Regions from separate parts of the Salinimonas sediminis genome, predicted to be linked through region 2. Evidence: predicted binding sites of a transcription regulator. Region 2 holds the regulator's gene; the other holds the start of a gene.

Region 1 (3,715 bases), 1.9 Mb from region 2:
CAGCGTATTAACCGAGTCACGACGAAGCTTCATCAAATTCGCCAGATGCTCTCCCTGCACCAGCCGCTCTGAAGCATCAATATCTTTAAATAGCCGTTCAAACCGGTCGTAAAGCAACAAGCCGCGATCTGAACTTATAATGCGTTGTGCCTGCTCAAAATTACCCGCTTTGGCCGTTTGCACAGTACTGATCATCTCATCAATTTTCGCCTGACTAAGGCTAATTAACTGGCTGATTTTCTCATCCTGTTGAGGTAAATCTGAGACCTGCGAACTAATTTTTACTTCTTCCAGCAAACCCTCAAGGCGGGTTAGGGTAATGGTGTAATCTTCCAGGTAGGCTTCATCCTGGGTAAGCAGAAAACCCCGTTGCCCTGATTCTGCACGCAATACCGCCATGTGCAGTGTATTAACTGCACTGATAACCCGGTTTGTAGTGAACAGGCGGGCTTCTAATGCAGCCAGCTTATCCAATGTACTTACTACATAAAACGAATTAGCGGTGATAATAAGAACAATAACGCCAACTAGGAATATCCAGCTGTAGATAGATTGTATCAGCCTGTTTAACATGTACTTAAGATTCCGACTGCGAATCGCCTAAAGCTTCCATCATTTCGGTGAGGGCTTCACTGCAATCCTTGGTGCTAATAATTATTTTATCCAGAGCCTGTTTGGCCCGTTCGGGCGGAACATCGCCGTCCAGGGCCATCTTGACCAGTTCCGCTTGCATCGAAATGCGGTTTAGCGGTTTACGGGCGTCGTGAACGTGTCTGGCCAGAGTGGCATAATCTTTTTCATTCATGACTAACCTCGTTTACTCTAGTCGTCTTTGCTTAAGTCGCCGTAGGCGTGCAAGCGGTTGTACAGGGTTTTCGTACTGATCCCTAGCATTTCAGCGGCCAGGGTCTTATTACCGTTCACTTTTTCAAGTGTGGCATAAATCAGCTCTTTTTCGACATCTTCAATAGTACGGCCAGCTTGCAGCGCCGGGGTAGTCGATTGCTTTTTAGCAAACGGTGATTCAATCGTTTTGGGTAATTCGATATCCTGTTTATCCGGATCGCTCATGATGGCCGCGCGATGTACAAAGTGACGCAATTCGCGCACATTACCCGGCCAGTCGTAGGCTTTGAGCGTATCCAACTGGGCGTCTTTCCATGCAAAGCTGGTATTATTTTCTTTGTTTAGTTCCGCAATAAACGAGGTTGCCAGCAAAGGAATATCTTCCTTACGCTCACGCAGTGGTGGGATAGTGATAGGAAATACCGCCAGTCGGAAATAAATATCTTCACGCAGCACCTTGCTCTCGGCAATTTCTTCCATCTGCCGGTTGGTAGCCGACACGACCCGACAATTTACGGGTATTGTTTTGGTGCCACCAACGCGTATAACAACCTTATTTTCCAGTACGCGAAGCAGGTTAGGCTGCATATCGATAGGCATTTCGGTTATCTCGTCTAAAAACAAGGTACCGTTTTCTGCTTGCTCGAATACGCCGGCTTTACGTCCCACTGCACCGGTAAAAGCGCCTTTCTCATGCCCAAATAACTCACTGCCAATCAGCTCTTTGGAGAATGCACCGCAGTTAGTGGCAATATAGGGGCCTTCGACATCAGAAGCTGCATGGATAGCTTCAGCCACCACTTCTTTACCTACACCACTTTCGCCTAACAGCATTACGTTTGCGCTGGTACGGCTAACCCGTTCAATAAGCTTATATAGCTCTTTCATTGACGGCGATTCGCCGATCAAATGGCCAAAATACTTCTTAATAGTGGCGGTGCCGGTTTCACTTTTCTTTTCTTTTTTACCGCTCAATACCGCTTCAATTTCTTCGCGCTGTATTGGCTTTACGAGGTAATCAATGTTTGGGCCGCATAACCCTTTAATAATACCGCGTACAGAAGGATGACCGGTAATCAGCGTCACCCGGGGGCGTTTTGGAAGCGCATCAAGTTCTTCAAATAGGTGTACGCCACTGCCGTCGGGAAGCATGAAATCCAGCAGAATGTGATCAAAGCTTTCTTTGGTTAGCCAGTCGCGGGCTTCATCAAGGTTGGCTGCGGTTAACACCTCGTGGCCCAGAAACTCAATGATAGTACAGGCGACATCAGTGAATTCCGGATCGTCGTCAACAAGTAAAACAGTTAACACGGATTGTTCCCTATAATTTTGGTTATATTGCCAATAAACGGTTTACTGACAAAAGGACATTTCGGATCATAATTTGTAATTTGCAGTCTACTGCTAACGTGCTGAAATAGGAATAAATTTTATCCTCTATTAAGATAACTGGCACGTTATTCGCTAAAAGTACTGTATCAGCCTTAACGTTTTGTCTCAATGCGGACAACAGGAAACCCAGGATGTTAGATTTGGCGGCAGTGCGCTCTATGAGCCTGCACGAATTGCTAGGACGTATGCAAAGTACCGGTGAGGAAGATAAAATCACCTTTGGGGAACTGCTTGCGATGATGGAAAAGCGCGGATTTGGTCCGATGCTAGCCGTGCCTGCGTTTATCTGTTCTACCCCAATAGGCGCTATCCCCGGTATTCCTACCGTAACGGGTATCACTATTTTTCTCATTTCATTGCAAGTTTTACTGGCAAAATCTCACCCTTGGCTACCTTCGGCTATCAAAGGGATAGGCATTGAGCGCGATTCTTTAAACAGTGGAATTGATAGAATCAAGCCTGCGGTAACCCGGGTTGACCGGCTTTTAATGCCGCGCTGGTTTTTTATGCGGCGCATTGTTTTTCGCAGTTTAATCGCAATAAGCTGTGCGTTGTGCGGGCTTATGATGGTGCCGTTAGAGTTAGTGCCCTTTTTGGGACTGATTCCAGCTGTTGCGGTATTTATTATGGCGATCGGTATGGCCACCGATGATGGCGCAGTCGCGTTGTTGGGTTTATCGTTAGCCGGATTGGGTTTCTTTATGGGCGCTCAGCAGCTCGTGTCGCTGTTAAGTTAGCTGATATATCTTGTTGGGTTGCCAGTAATGCATCGATATTTTCCGCGGGTGCTGGCTTGCCAAAGAAAAAGCCCTGGCCAATATCACAGTTAAGCTTTTTCAGCAGGGCAGCCTGGTCTTGTTGTTCTATACCTTCAGCCACCACTTCGATTCCCAAACTGTGACATAACGCAATCATCGCCGTCACAATCTTCTCATCTTTAGCATTGTGCACTACGTCTGTAATAAACGCGCGATCCAGTTTGATCGTGTGTACATCTAATTCGCGCAGATAGGCAAATGAACTCATGCCGGTGCCAAAATCATCTATCGACGTTTTAATACCTAATAAATTAAATGCACTGATCATCCGTTTACTTACGGCAATATCAACCATAGTAGCACTTTCGGTTAGCTCAAATTCAAGCCGGGCGGGATCAATACCACTGCTAAACAAGGCTTTTTCAACAAACGGAATAAAAGCGGTATCCATGAGATTATACGCCGACAGGTTTACCGCCACAGAAAGAGGCGTACCTTCACTGTCCCATTTTTTGATCTGTTTAACCGCGCTGTCGATGGTATAGCGGGTAAAGGCGTGAACGATACCGCTTTGCTCCACCAGATTAATAAAATAGCCTGGCGACAACAAACCTTCATCAGGATGGTTCCAGCGAACAATAGCTTCAGCGCCAGCCAGGCTGCCATCACTGAGCCATACTTTGGGCTGATAATACAGTTCGAATTGGTTTTGCTGAAGC
Region 2 (3,715 bases):
CCAGTGACTTATTCAGCCGGGCCAAAGGGTGTAAACGCCGGGTTTCGCTGAATCGCTTTACCAGAATATCGTCACTGGCATCGATATATACAATGGTCATGGCCCATGATTCGGGCAAATAATCGAGAATCTCCCCTAATTCCGTGGGGTCTTTAGGCAGGTTACGTACATCGATACTAACGGCTACCTGGTCGTACTCTTGCGACACGGAGTGGGTAAGGGCAGGGAGTAAGTTGACCGGGATATTATCTACACAATAATATCCCAGGTCTTCCAAGGCTCGTAGCGCAACTGATTTACCCGAGCCGGACCGGCCACTTATAATAATGAGCTTCAAAGCGCTGCTTCCTTATACCTACACAGGGGCTCTGTGTAGGTGGCAATTATGATTGTAGTGCTGCAATAATATCATCCCCGGTTTGTGCTCGGCGAATGGCTTTCAGGGTATCTTTGTCACTTAACTTACCGGCCACCATCGCCAGTGTTTGAAGATGACCTTCGGTTTGCTCTTCAGGCACTAACAGGGTAAAGAAAATATCCACAGGCTTGCGATCAATTGCATCAAAATCGATAGCCGGATCACTGGTCACCACGATGGCAATTACGCGGTCCAGCCCGGGCAAACGCCCATGGGGCAACGCAATACCATTACCAATTCCAGTACTGCCCATACGTTCTCTAGCCATCAGCGCATTCAATACTGTCGTCTCTTCCACTTCCGGGTTATTTTGGGCGGCGATATTACTGATGATCTCGAGAATTCGCTTTTTACTATTGCACTGAACCGCACATTTAGTGCGGTCCAGGCTTACAATGGCTTGTATATCCATATTAACTGACTAATGCTTTTTCAGCTTTTCCTTGTGCTTGATAACTTGCCTGTCCAGTTTATCTACCATGCTATCAATGGCCGCATACATATCAGTATTCTCTGCCGAAGCAAAAACCTCCGCCCCACTAAGGTGAACCGTAGCTTCAGCTTTCTGTGCCAGTTTCTCGACATTTAAAATGACATGAACATTAGAAATATGGTCAAAATGACGCTCTAATTTGCTGAATTTTGTATCGACATAAGTACGCAAAGAGTCAGTGATCTCAATATGATGACCAGTAAGATTGATTTGCATAGTTCGTCTTCCTTATTGTGAGCAAGCCCTACTAAATCAGGCTTTTGCGTTGGTTCGACGGTGGGATCGATAACGATTCCCGATATTTTGCTATTGTTCGCCGGGCAACTTTTATACCTTGCTCGGCCAACAACTGAGCAATTTTGCTATCGCTAAGTGGTTTGCTAGGTTTCTCGGCAGCCACCAGCTTCTTAATTAGTGCACGTATGGCGGTAGAGGAGCACTCACCACCAGATTCTGTCGCCACGTGGCTTGAAAAGAAATATTTCAATTCAAAAATACCGCGCGGTGTATGCATATATTTCTGGGTAGTTACCCGGGAAATTGTCGACTCATGCATATCTACCATTTCTGCGACATCGTTTAAAACCATTGGTTTCATCATTTCCGGGCCATGTTCAAAAAAGCCCATTTGTTGCTGCACTATGCAGTTGGCTACCTTAAGCAGCGTATCATTTCGTGACTCAAGGCTTTTAATAAACCATTTTGCTTCTTGCATGTGCGAGCGAATAAATTGTGAGTCGCTACTGTTTCTGGCGCGGCGGCTCATCGCAGCATATTGCTGGTTTACGCTAAGCTTTGGCAAACTGTCAGGGTTGAGCTCAACTGCCCATCGTCCATTGCGCTTAGTAACTGATACGTCCGGAATCACGTATTCGGGTTCTTTTGTAATTAATGCACTACCTGGACGAGGGTTTAGCGTCTGCAACAACCGCATTGCTTCACGCAGTTCATCTTCTTTCAGCTTCGTTTTGCGCATTAAGGTACGATAATCTTTGCTGCCCAATAAGTCTGAATAATCCTGTAACAGCATTTTGGCTTCTTCCAGCCAAGGCGTGTCGATAGCGAACTGGCGTAGCTGAACCAGCAAACACTCTTGCGGGCTGCGCGATCCCGAACCAAGTGGGTCGAATAATTGAATACGTTTCAACACACATTCAACTTCATCTTCTTCGATAACTTCTTCGGCGTCTTCGCTATTCACACTTTGCAGAATATCTTCTACCGATACGGTTAAATAGCCTGACTCGTCGATCGAGTCAATAATCGCCATCGCGATGGCGCGGTCGGTATCCGAAAAGTGCGTTAAACGCATTTGCCAGAGCAGATGGTCCTGAATATTCTCGGTGGTTTCGCCCTGAAAAATTTGATCTTCGTCACTGCCCGGGCCGGGGGCAGGGGCTGAGGACGCTGAATAATACTCATCCCAGGTACTGTCGATAGGCAACTCGTCGGGTAAATCATTTTTCTCCATCGCTTCGCCCGAGTCCATGTTGTCGCTGGTGCTGGCAGTGGCTTCTACATTGTCGTTGTCATTATCGATATTATTTTTTTCGGTAATATCGTTATCACTGCTTTCATCTACCTCTAACAAGGGGTTTGAATCCAGGGCTTCCTGAATTTCCTGCTGAAGATCAAGAGTCGACAGCTGCAATAGCTTAATAGCCTGCTGCAACTGCGGGGTCATGGTTAACTGTTGACTAAATTTTAGTTGTAAAGATGGTTTCATCTACGTCTTATTTTAAACTCGGGTACGCGTGTACTTAAGCGGTGAACCACAGGTATGACAATGTCACTCATACCTTACTATAGCTTGAATTGCTCACCTAGGTATACATCACGTACTTTCTGGTTGCTTAATACTTGCTCCGCACTACCTTGGGCGATGAGCTCTCCGTGACTTACGATGTAGGCTTCTTCACATACATCCAGGGTTTCCCGTACGTTATGGTCTGTAATGAGGATCCCTATGCCTCTGTCGCGCAGATGCTGGATGATTTTCTTTATATCATTTACCGATATTGGGTCAACACCGGCAAATGGCTCATCCAACAAAATAAACTGCGGATTAGCCGCTAATGCCCGGGCAATCTCTACCCGGCGGCGTTCTCCGCCTGACAAACTCATACCGGTACTATTACGTATATGATTGATATTGAATTCATCAAGTAGCGCGTCAGCTTCTTCTTCTCTTTTGGTAGCGGAAAGCCCGCTGCGGGTCTGCAAAATAGCCATGATATTTTCGTGTACTGTTAATTTACGAAATATCGATGCTTCCTGCGGCAGATAGCCGATTCCCTGGCGCGCCCGTTCGTGCATTGGCTGGTGGGTAAGCTCGTTATCATCAATTAAGATTTTACCCTTATCCAGCGCAACTAACCCCACTATCATGTAAAAGGTAGTGGTTTTACCAGCCCCATTGGGCCCTAATAAACCCACAATCTGGCCAGTAGAGACTGACAGGCTGACATCACGTACTACCTGTCTGGACTTATACGATTTCGCAAGATTTGCGGCAGACAATGTTGCCATACTTAGTTGTCACCTTCGCCGTTCTTTTGCTCATCAGCACTATCCTTGGCCGTTGCGTCGTCCTTGTTGTCATTCAATTTTTTAATAGACTGAGGCCGAAAAACAGTGGTGACCCGGCTATCGTCATTATTATCACTACTGGTTGCCAGTAACTGTTCTTTTACCATGTCGTAAGTAATACTGTCACCACGTACCATACTACTATTCTGGCTAATTCTGGCATCGCCCCGCATAGAGATAGTGCGCTTGTTCACTTCATAACGCAATTCGCTGGC

The links. Region 2 encodes sigma-54, which starts transcription at its own class of promoters, with help from an activator protein. Its sites were predicted from a motif close to GTTGGCACGNNNNTNGNNT; they were not measured.
Region 1: D0Y50_RS11700 (exopolysaccharide biosynthesis protein) is a predicted target of sigma-54. The motif match lies at 2,295-2,313, and genes of this name have one in related genera.

What each region holds. Positions count from the first base shown of each region.
Region 1 covers NZ_CP031769.1:2,618,137-2,621,851, reverse strand. Annotated here, with positions in the region: gene D0Y50_RS11715 (sensor histidine kinase) at 1-573, opposite strand, end outside; gene D0Y50_RS11710 (hypothetical protein) at 578-805, opposite strand; gene D0Y50_RS11705 (sigma-54-dependent transcriptional regulator) at 823-2,157, opposite strand; gene D0Y50_RS11700 (exopolysaccharide biosynthesis protein) at 2,370-2,975, shown strand; gene D0Y50_RS11695 (putative bifunctional diguanylate cyclase/phosphodiesterase) at 2,938-3,715, opposite strand, start outside.
Region 2 covers NZ_CP031769.1:715,444-719,158, forward strand. Annotated here, with positions in the region: gene rapZ (RNase adapter RapZ) at 1-337, opposite strand, end outside; gene ptsN (PTS IIA-like nitrogen regulatory protein PtsN) at 384-830, opposite strand; gene hpf (ribosome hibernation promoting factor) at 840-1,127, opposite strand; gene D0Y50_RS03235 (RNA polymerase factor sigma-54) at 1,159-2,637, opposite strand; gene lptB (LPS export ABC transporter ATP-binding protein) at 2,715-3,440, opposite strand; gene lptA (lipopolysaccharide transport periplasmic protein LptA) at 3,443-3,715, opposite strand, start outside.